One region of the Paenibacillus sp. SEL3 genome, then DNA from elsewhere that is predicted to be linked to it. Evidence: riboswitches for the same ligand, from Rfam matches in the RefSeq annotation. Region 1 holds a riboswitch; each other region holds the start of a gene.
The links. Region 1 has a riboswitch for glycine ahead of sdaAB (L-serine ammonia-lyase, iron-sulfur-dependent subunit beta). Riboswitches for the same ligand answer to the same signal wherever they lie in the genome.

Region 1 (3,280 bases):
TGGCCGGATTAGTATAGGCTCCACGACGGTAGCCATTCATAACCTCGGAGGAATCCCAACGGTTTTTGTTACGGTCGGCATTATAATGGTCGGAGATGAAGAAGACACTTCCCCCGTTATTCACATATTGCAGCAGGGCAGCCTGCTCGGATGCCTTAAAGGCCACATTCGCTTCACCGATGATGAACACATCATATTGGCGCAGCTTATCATAGGTTATGGCCTGTTCTCCATAAGTAAAAGGAATAGGGCGGTTCAATTGATCCACAGTAAAGCCTACATTACGTAATCCATTGGCAAAGTCGGAGAAGGCGCCTTCAATGACCCAATCTGCTGCACCAGCCGTCTGTGCGTGCGTATTATCGAACAGCACCTTTTTGCCTTTTCCATCCGGCAGTGTAGTACCGGGTTGACCCGGGTTGCCAGGTTCAGGTTCGCCAGGTTCACCTGGTTCCCCCGGCTCGCTTCCACTCACCAGTTCCACAGCGCTTGGACTTTTTACTCCACCAAAATTATTGTAGGCACCAAGCGTACCTGTCACGCGAATTTTGCTGCCGACCAGTCCAGGATGACCTGTTAACCCAAATTGCCCTCTGTACGCAGATGTCAGCTGCACATCCAATAGATTAGACGTGCTACGTTCATTGGCCTGGTCGGCAATCAGTACGTTAAAATCATTCGCAAACGGAGAAGAAAAGTTAGCCGTTTTCGATCCGGTAGCATGTCCGACGATATAACCTTCTACCGTCACCGTACCTCCACTGCTTTGGCCCTGAAGTGCTTCGGCTACTGTCAATGCTCCCTCTGCCTTGACCTGACCGAACGGAACGAAGATCCCGATCAGCAGTGAAACGATCGCTGCTAGATGCAGCATCCCTTTTAAGCGTGAACCTGTGAACCGCAAGCCTTTTACCATACGTCAATATCCCTCCTATGATTTCCATAAATGTACTTGTCCTCTATCAGATTAGCCGCCAATCTTCTAATTCCTTCCTGATTTCATCCACAATTATGTAAACTTTAATCTTTTTTATTGGAAATGCACCTGTTTCAGGATTTTGCAAAATTCGATTCCAATCGCTCCAAAGCGCGATATCTAGACGAACTAGGCCATTTCGATCTATATATTGTTCATTGGAAGTCGCTTATTGGTTTTTTGCAAAATCCTCGTTTATGTAAAAATTGAACCCTGTGATTGACACCGAGCACGTCATACATTACGCTAAGAAAGACATGTAGAACGGTATACGCGAATGAAGATGACGGGAGAGTCTGTCCAGGAGGCTTACACTCTGGCGGCACCGAAGGAGCAAGACGCCAGCACCCGGCTGGCGGATAATCTCTCAGGTCCATGTATCGTCATCTGACGCAACTCTGGAGAGAGCGCAAGCCACCCAAGGGGTAAGGCGGTAAGAACACCGCACGAAACTCTCAGGTAACGAGGACAGAGATAAGGGAAACTTCCTTATCCTGTCCTTTTTTGTGCTCACATTGTGCGTCAGCATTAGGAACCGTCATAACCGCGCAAAGACGCGGAAATACCATATAGTATGGTATTAGAACACACAGGGGGCCACACCATGCGTTTCAAAGATGTATTTTCTATTATCGGCCCGGCCATGACCGGACCTTCCAGTTCACACACTGCAGGCGCGGTGCGACTCGCACGCGTTGCCCGGCACTGGCTCGGGGCGCAGCCTGACCGTGCCCGTATGACACTGTACGGCTCCTTTGCCGATACGTATAAAGGACACGGTACGGATCTGGCGCTCATCGCAGGACTGCTTAATTACGATACGGACGATCACCGGATTCCAGATGCCGAGCAATGGGCCGAGCAAGCCGGGATGACCGTGGAATTCGCCGTCAGTGGACTCCCCGCTCCTCATCCGAACACCGTCCGTTTCGAGTTGTGGAAGGGCGAGGATCAGCGCACACTGCTGGGCTCCTCCATCGGCGGCGGCAGCATCCATGTCCAGCAACTCAACGAATTCCGGGTCAATCTGACCGGGGAGCTGCCTACGCTGGTGCTTCTCCACTCGGATAAGCCCGGTACATTGGGCGCAATAACTTCAGCGCTGGGCGCGGCCCACATTAACATTGCCTATATGCACGTAGATCGCAAAGGCCGGGATGGTGAAGCACTCACCGCCATTGAAACGGACAGTTCTGCTCCAGCTGAACTGATTGCGGAACTGCGTTCTTTACCTCATATGTATGAAATTAAGATGATTAATTTGAAAAAAGGAGCTGAATCCGATGCGGTTTAGCCATCTGCATGAGATCAGCGCTTTATGCGCTGAAGAATCCACCACGATTGGCCGCTTGATGATTCAAGAGCAGGTACAAGAAACGAATACAACGGAGGAAGAAATCTTTCGCCAAATGTCTGATTATTATGAAATCATGAAGGAAGCTGTTCATCGCGGTCAGACACAAGACACCGTATCCCGCAGTGGATTGACGGGCGGCGACGGCAAGCGCCTGGCCGAGTATCTGCGGTCAGGGGAGACCTGCTCCGGTGATGCCTCCGCGCTCGCCATGGCTTATGCCCTCTCCGTGTCGGAGGTTAATGCATCTATGGGTCGCATTGTCGCCACTCCTACCGCAGGCTCATGTGGAGTTATCCCTGGTGTGTTCATCAGTGCGCAGGAACGGTTCGGCTGGGATGATGAGCATATGGTGAACGGCCTATTCGCCGCTGGAGCCATTGGCTACGTGATCGCCAACAACTCCTTCATTTCTGGCGCGGAGGGAGGCTGTCAGGCTGAGATTGGCTCAGCTATCGGGATGGCCGCTGGCGCTATGGTCGAGCTGCGCGGTGGTACGCCTGAACAAGCTGTTCACGCCGTGGGCCTCGCTCTTAAGAACACGCTCGGCCTGATTTGCGACCCCGTCGCCGGACTCGTGGAGATTCCGTGCATCGTGCGCAACGGGCTGGGAGCCGTGACTGCGCTTGCCGCAGCGGACATGGCTTTGGCGGGTGTGCGCAGCGCTATTCCGTCTGACGAAGTCATTGACGTGATGCTTGAAGTCGGCAGCGCGATGCCGTCGAAGCACCGCGAGACCGCCAAAGGCGGCTTGGCTCAGACGCCGACTGGCAAGCGTTTGACCGAATCACTTACACGCAACCCATCAATCAAGAAGAATAAGTCGTAATTTCTAAGCTTTAAACCAATTACTTTTCCTCTATAAAACAAGGCGACTACCTCTCCCCTACATTGTCCTAGGGAAAGAGAATTCGCCCTTATAAAGAAAAGAGCAAGCATATCGTCGCTGG
Region 2 (3,280 bases), 1.8 Mb from region 1:
TACGTGTAACCCAGCGGATATACTGAAAGCCCAGCATGAAAATCAGATGAACCTATTCTTTACGGATGTGCATGCCCGTGGGGAATATTCCAACTATATGAATCGTTATTTTGAAGAAAATAATATTGTGATCCAGACAGAACCCGGCGATGACGAAATTTTGAAAAATAATACGGTTGATTTTATCTCATTTAGCTACTACATGACCTTGACCGTATCGGCAGGTCCAGAAGGCGAGAAAGCAGCAGGAAACCTGATTGGCGGCGTGAAAAATCCGTATCTGCAGTCCTCCGACTGGGGATGGCAGATCGATCCGATCGGCCTGCGTGTTACACTGAATACGTTTTATGATCGCTATCAAAAGCCTCTGTTCATCGTGGAAAATGGCTTGGGTGCATATGATAAGGTGGAGGAAGATGGCTCTGTGCATGACACATATCGCATTGATTACTTGCGTCAGCATATTGCCCAAATGAAGGAAGCGATTGCCGACGGTGTTGATCTGATTGGTTACACCAGCTGGGGCCCTATCGACCTTGTGAGCATGTCTACTTCCGAAATGTCCAAGCGCTACGGATTTATTTACGTTGATCTGGATGATGACGGTAACGGAACGCTCAAACGCTCCAAAAAAGACTCTTTTAATTGGTATAAAAATGTGATAGCAACCAACGGTGAAGAATTGTAATTCCATATCATCTCGGGCGGGTATAGCAGAGGACATCCTAAGGATGCGATCTGCTGTACCCGCTTTTTTGATAGACTCAATAATAATATTTCAGAGGGCTTCACAAACTTTTCACTTGTAATAAGCTGAAAGTTTTCTGTATAATGAATAAAAATTTCATATGTCTGGTTGATGTTTGCGGGAGATGGAACGAAAGTTCCGACCGAAGGGGCAAAACTCTCAGGTGCTTAGGCTGTTTACAGCCACAAGCGGGGACCGTAAACGGACAGAACTCTGGAGAGACCCTTAATTGGGCGCCGAAGGTGCACCGCAGAGAACATCTGCTTAAACTCTCAGGCAAAAGGACAGAGACGCGAATAACCTGTGACAGGGAATGCCCTAGGCTTTTTTATGAGCTATTAGAGGCAAAACCTGCACAAGATGGTTGTATTTTTTCGTGCCTTTAACCTCTCCAGGAGTCGAATCAGCGGATTTGACTCTTTTTTGTTTTCTAATATGCTGGAGGAGCGGGTTGAAATGAATTTGGTACATGTGTTAGAAACGATTGACAGCTGGATATGGGGAGCGCCGCTTCTTATTCTCGTGATGGGCACGGGGTTGTGGCTAACGATCCGCTTGAAGCTGCTTCAGGTTATTCGATTGCCTTTGGCGCTCAAGCTAATTGGTAAAGCGCCGGACGAAGGTAGCGGAGATGTAAGCAGCTTCGGTGCATTGAGTACGGCACTGGCAGCTACTGTAGGTACAGGAAGTATTGTTGGCGTGGCGACAGCGATCAAGCTGGGTGGGCCCGGTTCATTATTCTGGATGCTGGTTGCAGCTTTTTTCGGGATGGCAACCAAATATGCGGAAGGATTATTATCCGTTAAATACCGTGTTAAAGACCGGAACGGACAATTTTCGGGTGGTCCGATGTATTATATTGAAAACGGACTTGGCCGCCGTTTCAAGCCGCTGGCGATGTTGTTTGCCTTTTCTGGTGTTCTTGTAGCCCTATTTGGAATCGGTACTTTTCCGCAAGTAAAGGCTATCGTTTCTTCGACGGAAAGTAGCTTTGGAGTGCCAACGGTAGTTACAGCGATCATTATTTCCGTGTTAACTGCTGTTGTTACGATTGGAGGACTCAAAAGTATTGCCAAGGTATCCACAAAGATTGTTCCATTCATGTCGGGGCTCTATATCGTAGTTTGCTTAATTGTACTCATTAAGTTTGCAGGAGAGCTTCCTCATGCGATTGCTTTAGTATTACAAGGGGCCTTCTCGACCACATCTGCAACGGGTGGATTTGCCGGAGCGACGATTATGTTGGCGATGCGAAGTGGAGTTGCCAGAGGTATTTTTGCTAATGAAGCCGGTTTGGGAAGTGCGCCAATTGCAGCAGCTGCTGCTAAGACGAAATGGCCTGCAGAACAAGGGTTGATATCCATGACAGGCGTATTTATCGATACGATGATTATTTGTAATCTGACGGGATTTACGTTGCTGGTTACGGGAATATGGAGTGGAAATGACGATGGAGGTCTGATGACCCAGCATGCGTTTTCCAGTGCCTTTCCGGCTGGTGCAGAACTCGTGACGATTAGCCTTATTTTATTTGCATTTACAACGATACTGGGCTGGAATTACTACGGGGAACGTTGTGTTGAATATTTACTGGGTGTCAAATGGATTAAACCATACCGTTATTTGTTCATCGCACTTGTGGCAGGAGGTGCGTTCATCAAGTTGGAAGCCATTTGGCTGCTGGCAGATATCTTTAACGCAATGATGGCTTTCCCGAACCTGATTGCACTGCTTGGCTTATCGGGAATCGTAGTTGCAGAAACCCGAACCTATATGGATTCTTTGTATCCTAATAAGAAAAAGGGTATTCTTGCAGGTACCCATGTAGGGGCTGCTATCCAAGTAGAAGAAAAGGGACAAACGGTTAATTCATAAATTCCAAAAGGGAGTGTCTTCAGCCACCATAGGCTTGAGGACACTCCCTTTTTAAATGTTATAACGATGCGCGCAAAATAGCTAAAATATCTCCTTGATTAAGCTTTTTATAGTTACCGAAGCCTCCGTATTCCATTTCACGGGCTGCAATGTTTGCGATTTTTTCCAATTGCTCATCATTAATATTGTAATCGGCCAGGGTGGAAGGGGCACCGAGACTTGTCCAGAATGCAGTAAGACGGTCAATACCTTCCAAGGCGATTTCTCTATCTGTTTTACCTACGGTGTCTAAGTCAAACATACTGAGCATCAGCCGTTTCATGCGTGCAGCATCCTGATCCACCGTATGTCTCATCCAGTTGGGGAATAGGATCGCTAGACCGCCAGCATGAGGAATGTCATATACAGCTGATAATGCATGTTCAATCGTATGCGAAGCCCAGTCCCCGAAGTAGCCCATTTGCAGTGTTCCGTTAAGAGCAATCGTTCCGGCATATAAAATCGTTTCACGATGCTTGTAGTTGTGCAAATCCTCCAGCAGTTTAGGTGCAGTTTCAATCACGGTTTGCAGCACGGAAAAGCACATACGATCTTGCAACGGTGTATTTTTAACATTGTGAAAATACTGTTCAAACACATGGCTCATCATATCCACCA
Region 3 (3,280 bases), 2.7 Mb from region 1:
CCACTATATCAGAACAACACACGTAATTACGTTTTCAAAAAAAGACAAAAAAATAGCCGCTACGTCAAATCATAGCGACTATTTTATACAAAAATCGAGCAAACTAACGATGCTCTTATTCAATTAAAAATCAATATAAAATTCCGAATAACACGCTATTATTTCATGCTGCATTGCTCTATTTATTACTCCGAAATCAACTGCTCATACTGATCCGCCGACAGTAGTTTGCCCAATGCTTCCTCCACATCTTTATCCATCTCTACTTCTACCATCCAACCTTTGTCATAAGGAGATTCATTCACTAGCTCAGGTGTACCTTCCAGCGCTTCATTCACTTTTAATATAGTTCCCGTCACCGGAGCAAAAAGGTCGGATACCGTCTTCACCGATTCAATCGTACCGATCTCCGCTCCCTGCTCAATCGTTACTCCCGCCTCAGGTAATTCTACAAAAACAATATCACCCAGTTGGTGCTGTGCAAAGTCTGTAATACCAATCCGCACCGTTCCATTCTCTGTCCGCTGAACCCACTCATGTTCGTCTGTATACCAAAGTTGCTGCTTCACTTCACCCATTCTGTTCCCCTCACTTCCATATGAATAAAATCGCATTTGCTCACCTGTATTAGACAGGTTAAGATTATGACAATAAGAACACTCATGTCAATAATACTAACAAAAATACTTCATATCACCTCCTATAGCGCTCTATATAAAAATATAATAATTTATAACAAACGCTTACATATCCTTATTTATATATTAAATGTTTTTTCTATTGTTTTTGATGACATTTTTATTGACATTTTGAATGAATTTGCGTATTAATGGGTTATAGCAAATACTTTGGGAAACACCCCGACAACTGCAAACGCGGATGAACGCAGAGGGAGAGACTGCCAAAAAGATTCGCATAGCTGTTGCCGCTTGTGAGACAGTTGTGCACGCGAATCGGATCAAGTTGTTATCTGCAAAGCCAGGTAATATACTGCTGATCCCGAAGGTAGCGCCGAAGGAGTAAGCCTGCATTGCAGGTGAATCTCTCAGGCAAAAGGACCTCTGCCGGACGCATCTCTGGAGAGCATTCGCTATTGGAGCGGATCACCCAAGAGGAAACCCGGTACATACCGGGGTAACTTTCTGGTATCAAGGACAGAGCTGAAAAAAGAGTATAGACTGCTGTCTATACGTTTTTTTCGGCCTGTCTTTTTTGTTTTGCCGATCACACCGGATAGGAGTGGAAACATGACTAATTTGCGAAAAACACCGCTATATTCGTCCTACGGGACGCAGTCTGGGGTTCGTTGTATTGACTTTGGCGGCTGGGAGCTCCCCGTTCAGTTTAGCGGTATCCAAAAGGAGCATGAGGCCGTCCGGCAACGTGCGGGTTTATTCGATGTATCGCATATGGGTGAGTTTTTGGTTGAAGGCAAAGAGGCCGAAGCTTTTCTACAAAGGGTGACCACGAATGATGTCAGCCAGTTGGAACCAGGTCAGGCACAATATTCACTCCTGTGTTACCCCGATGGAGGTGTAGTAGACGACCTGCTTGTTTACTGCAAAGGACCGGAGCGCTACATGCTCGTTGTGAACGCCTCCAACATTGATAAGGATTGGGATTGGTTACTTCGTCATGTGCCTGCATCCGTTCACATGGAGAATGTGTCTGATGCAATAGCATTGCTGGCATTGCAGGGACCGGAAGCAGCACGTATTGCCGCAGCCGTGGCAGATACGGATATTACGAATCTGGCATCTTTCCACTTTCATGAGAACGTGCCATTGTTCGGAGCAAAAGCACTCGTCTCACGAACCGGATATACGGGCGAAGACGGTTTTGAATTTTACGTACCTGCCGCGGAAGCACCCGCCGTATGGGAGGGTTTGCTTCGTTCCGGTGAGTCGTATGGGCTGATTCCCGCTGGACTTGGTGCTCGGGATACACTACGCTTTGAGGCTCGGTTGCCGCTATACGGACAGGAGTTATCTGCCACAATTTCACCACTCGAAGCCGGTCTGGGTTTCTTCGTCAAGCTGAATAAAGGAGATTTTATCGGTAGAGAAGCACTTCAGCGTCAAAAAGAACAAGGGGTTCCTCGTAAATTGATCGGGCTGGAAATGATTGATCGCGGCATCCCACGCGCCCATTATCCGGTATTCGCAGAAGGACAACGCATCGGTGAGGTCACAACGGGGACTCAGTCGCCCACCTTGAAGCGTAATCTGGGCCTCGCCTTGGTGGACAGTCGTTTTAGCGCCCTCTCCACACCGCTGGAGGTTGAGATTCGTGGCAAACGCCTGCGTGCCGAGGTAGTGGCAGCACCCTTTTATAAACGCCCGCGCTAATCTTAAACTCTCTTCATTCCAATAAAGCAAACATGTCAGATATGAACTTCCGGGTTTTTCAGCTCACACTTTTTTATTAGCTAATTACGATTTAAAATTTTGCTTTTCGAAAGGAGCCAGAACCTATGAAGCAGCATCGTTATCTCCCTATGACTGAACAAGATCAAACCGAAATGCTGCGTGTGGTGGGTGTATCATCCATTGATGATTTATTCAGTGACATTCCAGAGGCCATTCGATATCAAGGGGAACTCCCTCTTTCTTCTCGACTCGATGAGAAAGCCTTAACCCGCCACTTGGCCGAGCTGGCTGGACACAACGCCAATACAGACACACATGCCAGCTTTCTTGGCGCAGGAATTTATGATCATCATATTCCGTCGGTCATCCAGCACATCACTTCACGCTCGGAATTCTATACAGCCTACACCCCCTATCAGCCGGAAGTAAGCCAAGGCGAGCTACAAGCCATTTTCGAATTTCAGTCGTATATTTGCGAATTGACGGGCATGGCTGTAGCTAATGCCAGCATGTACGACGGAGCGACTGCACTGGCGGAAGCGGGCTCACTGTCCGCCGCAGCTACCCGCCGTAAACAGCTTATCGTATCGAGGTCCGTCCATCCAGAGGCACGTCAGGTATTGGCAACCTATGCACGCGGATTGAATTTGGACATCGTGGAGATCGGCTGTTCGGACGGTGTAACGGATGCTGATGCGTTAGCGGCGGCCGTATCGGAACAGACCGCGGCTGTTTTGGTCCAAAGCCCCAACTTTTTCGGAGCCGTGGAAAATCTACAGCCGATGGCTGACCTCATCCATGCACACAAAGGTCTTTTGGTCGTCAGTGCCAACCCACTGGCACTTGGCTTGCTGGAGACACCCGGCAAACAGGGCGCGGATATTGTGGTAGGAGACGCGCAGCCACTTGGC

Region 2: it holds a riboswitch for glycine, as region 1 does, so the genes downstream of both, ACYCS5_RS08465 (alanine/glycine:cation symporter family protein) here and sdaAB (L-serine ammonia-lyase, iron-sulfur-dependent subunit beta) in region 1, are expected to answer to the same signal.
Region 3: it holds a riboswitch for glycine, as region 1 does, so the genes downstream of both, gcvT (glycine cleavage system aminomethyltransferase GcvT) here and sdaAB (L-serine ammonia-lyase, iron-sulfur-dependent subunit beta) in region 1, are expected to answer to the same signal.

The regions. Positions count from the first base shown of each region.
Region 1 covers NZ_CM137725.1:3,653,781-3,657,060, reverse strand. Annotated here, with positions in the region: gene ACYCS5_RS16890 (DUF6359 domain-containing protein) at 1-916, opposite strand, end outside; glycine riboswitch at 1,254-1,369, shown strand; gene sdaAB (L-serine ammonia-lyase, iron-sulfur-dependent subunit beta) at 1,581-2,270, shown strand; gene sdaAA (L-serine ammonia-lyase, iron-sulfur-dependent, subunit alpha) at 2,260-3,159, shown strand.
Region 2 covers NZ_CM137725.1:1,812,224-1,815,503, reverse strand. Annotated here, with positions in the region: gene ACYCS5_RS08470 (glycoside hydrolase family 1 protein) at 1-688, shown strand, start outside; glycine riboswitch at 857-933, shown strand; glycine riboswitch at 952-1,046, shown strand; gene ACYCS5_RS08465 (alanine/glycine:cation symporter family protein) at 1,205-2,623, shown strand; gene ACYCS5_RS08460 (iron-containing alcohol dehydrogenase) at 2,682-3,280, opposite strand, start outside.
Region 3 covers NZ_CM137725.1:997,156-1,000,435, forward strand. Annotated here, with positions in the region: gene gcvH (glycine cleavage system protein GcvH) at 186-578, opposite strand; glycine riboswitch at 972-1,071, shown strand; gene gcvT (glycine cleavage system aminomethyltransferase GcvT) at 1,248-2,348, shown strand; gene gcvPA (aminomethyl-transferring glycine dehydrogenase subunit GcvPA) at 2,474-3,280, shown strand, end outside.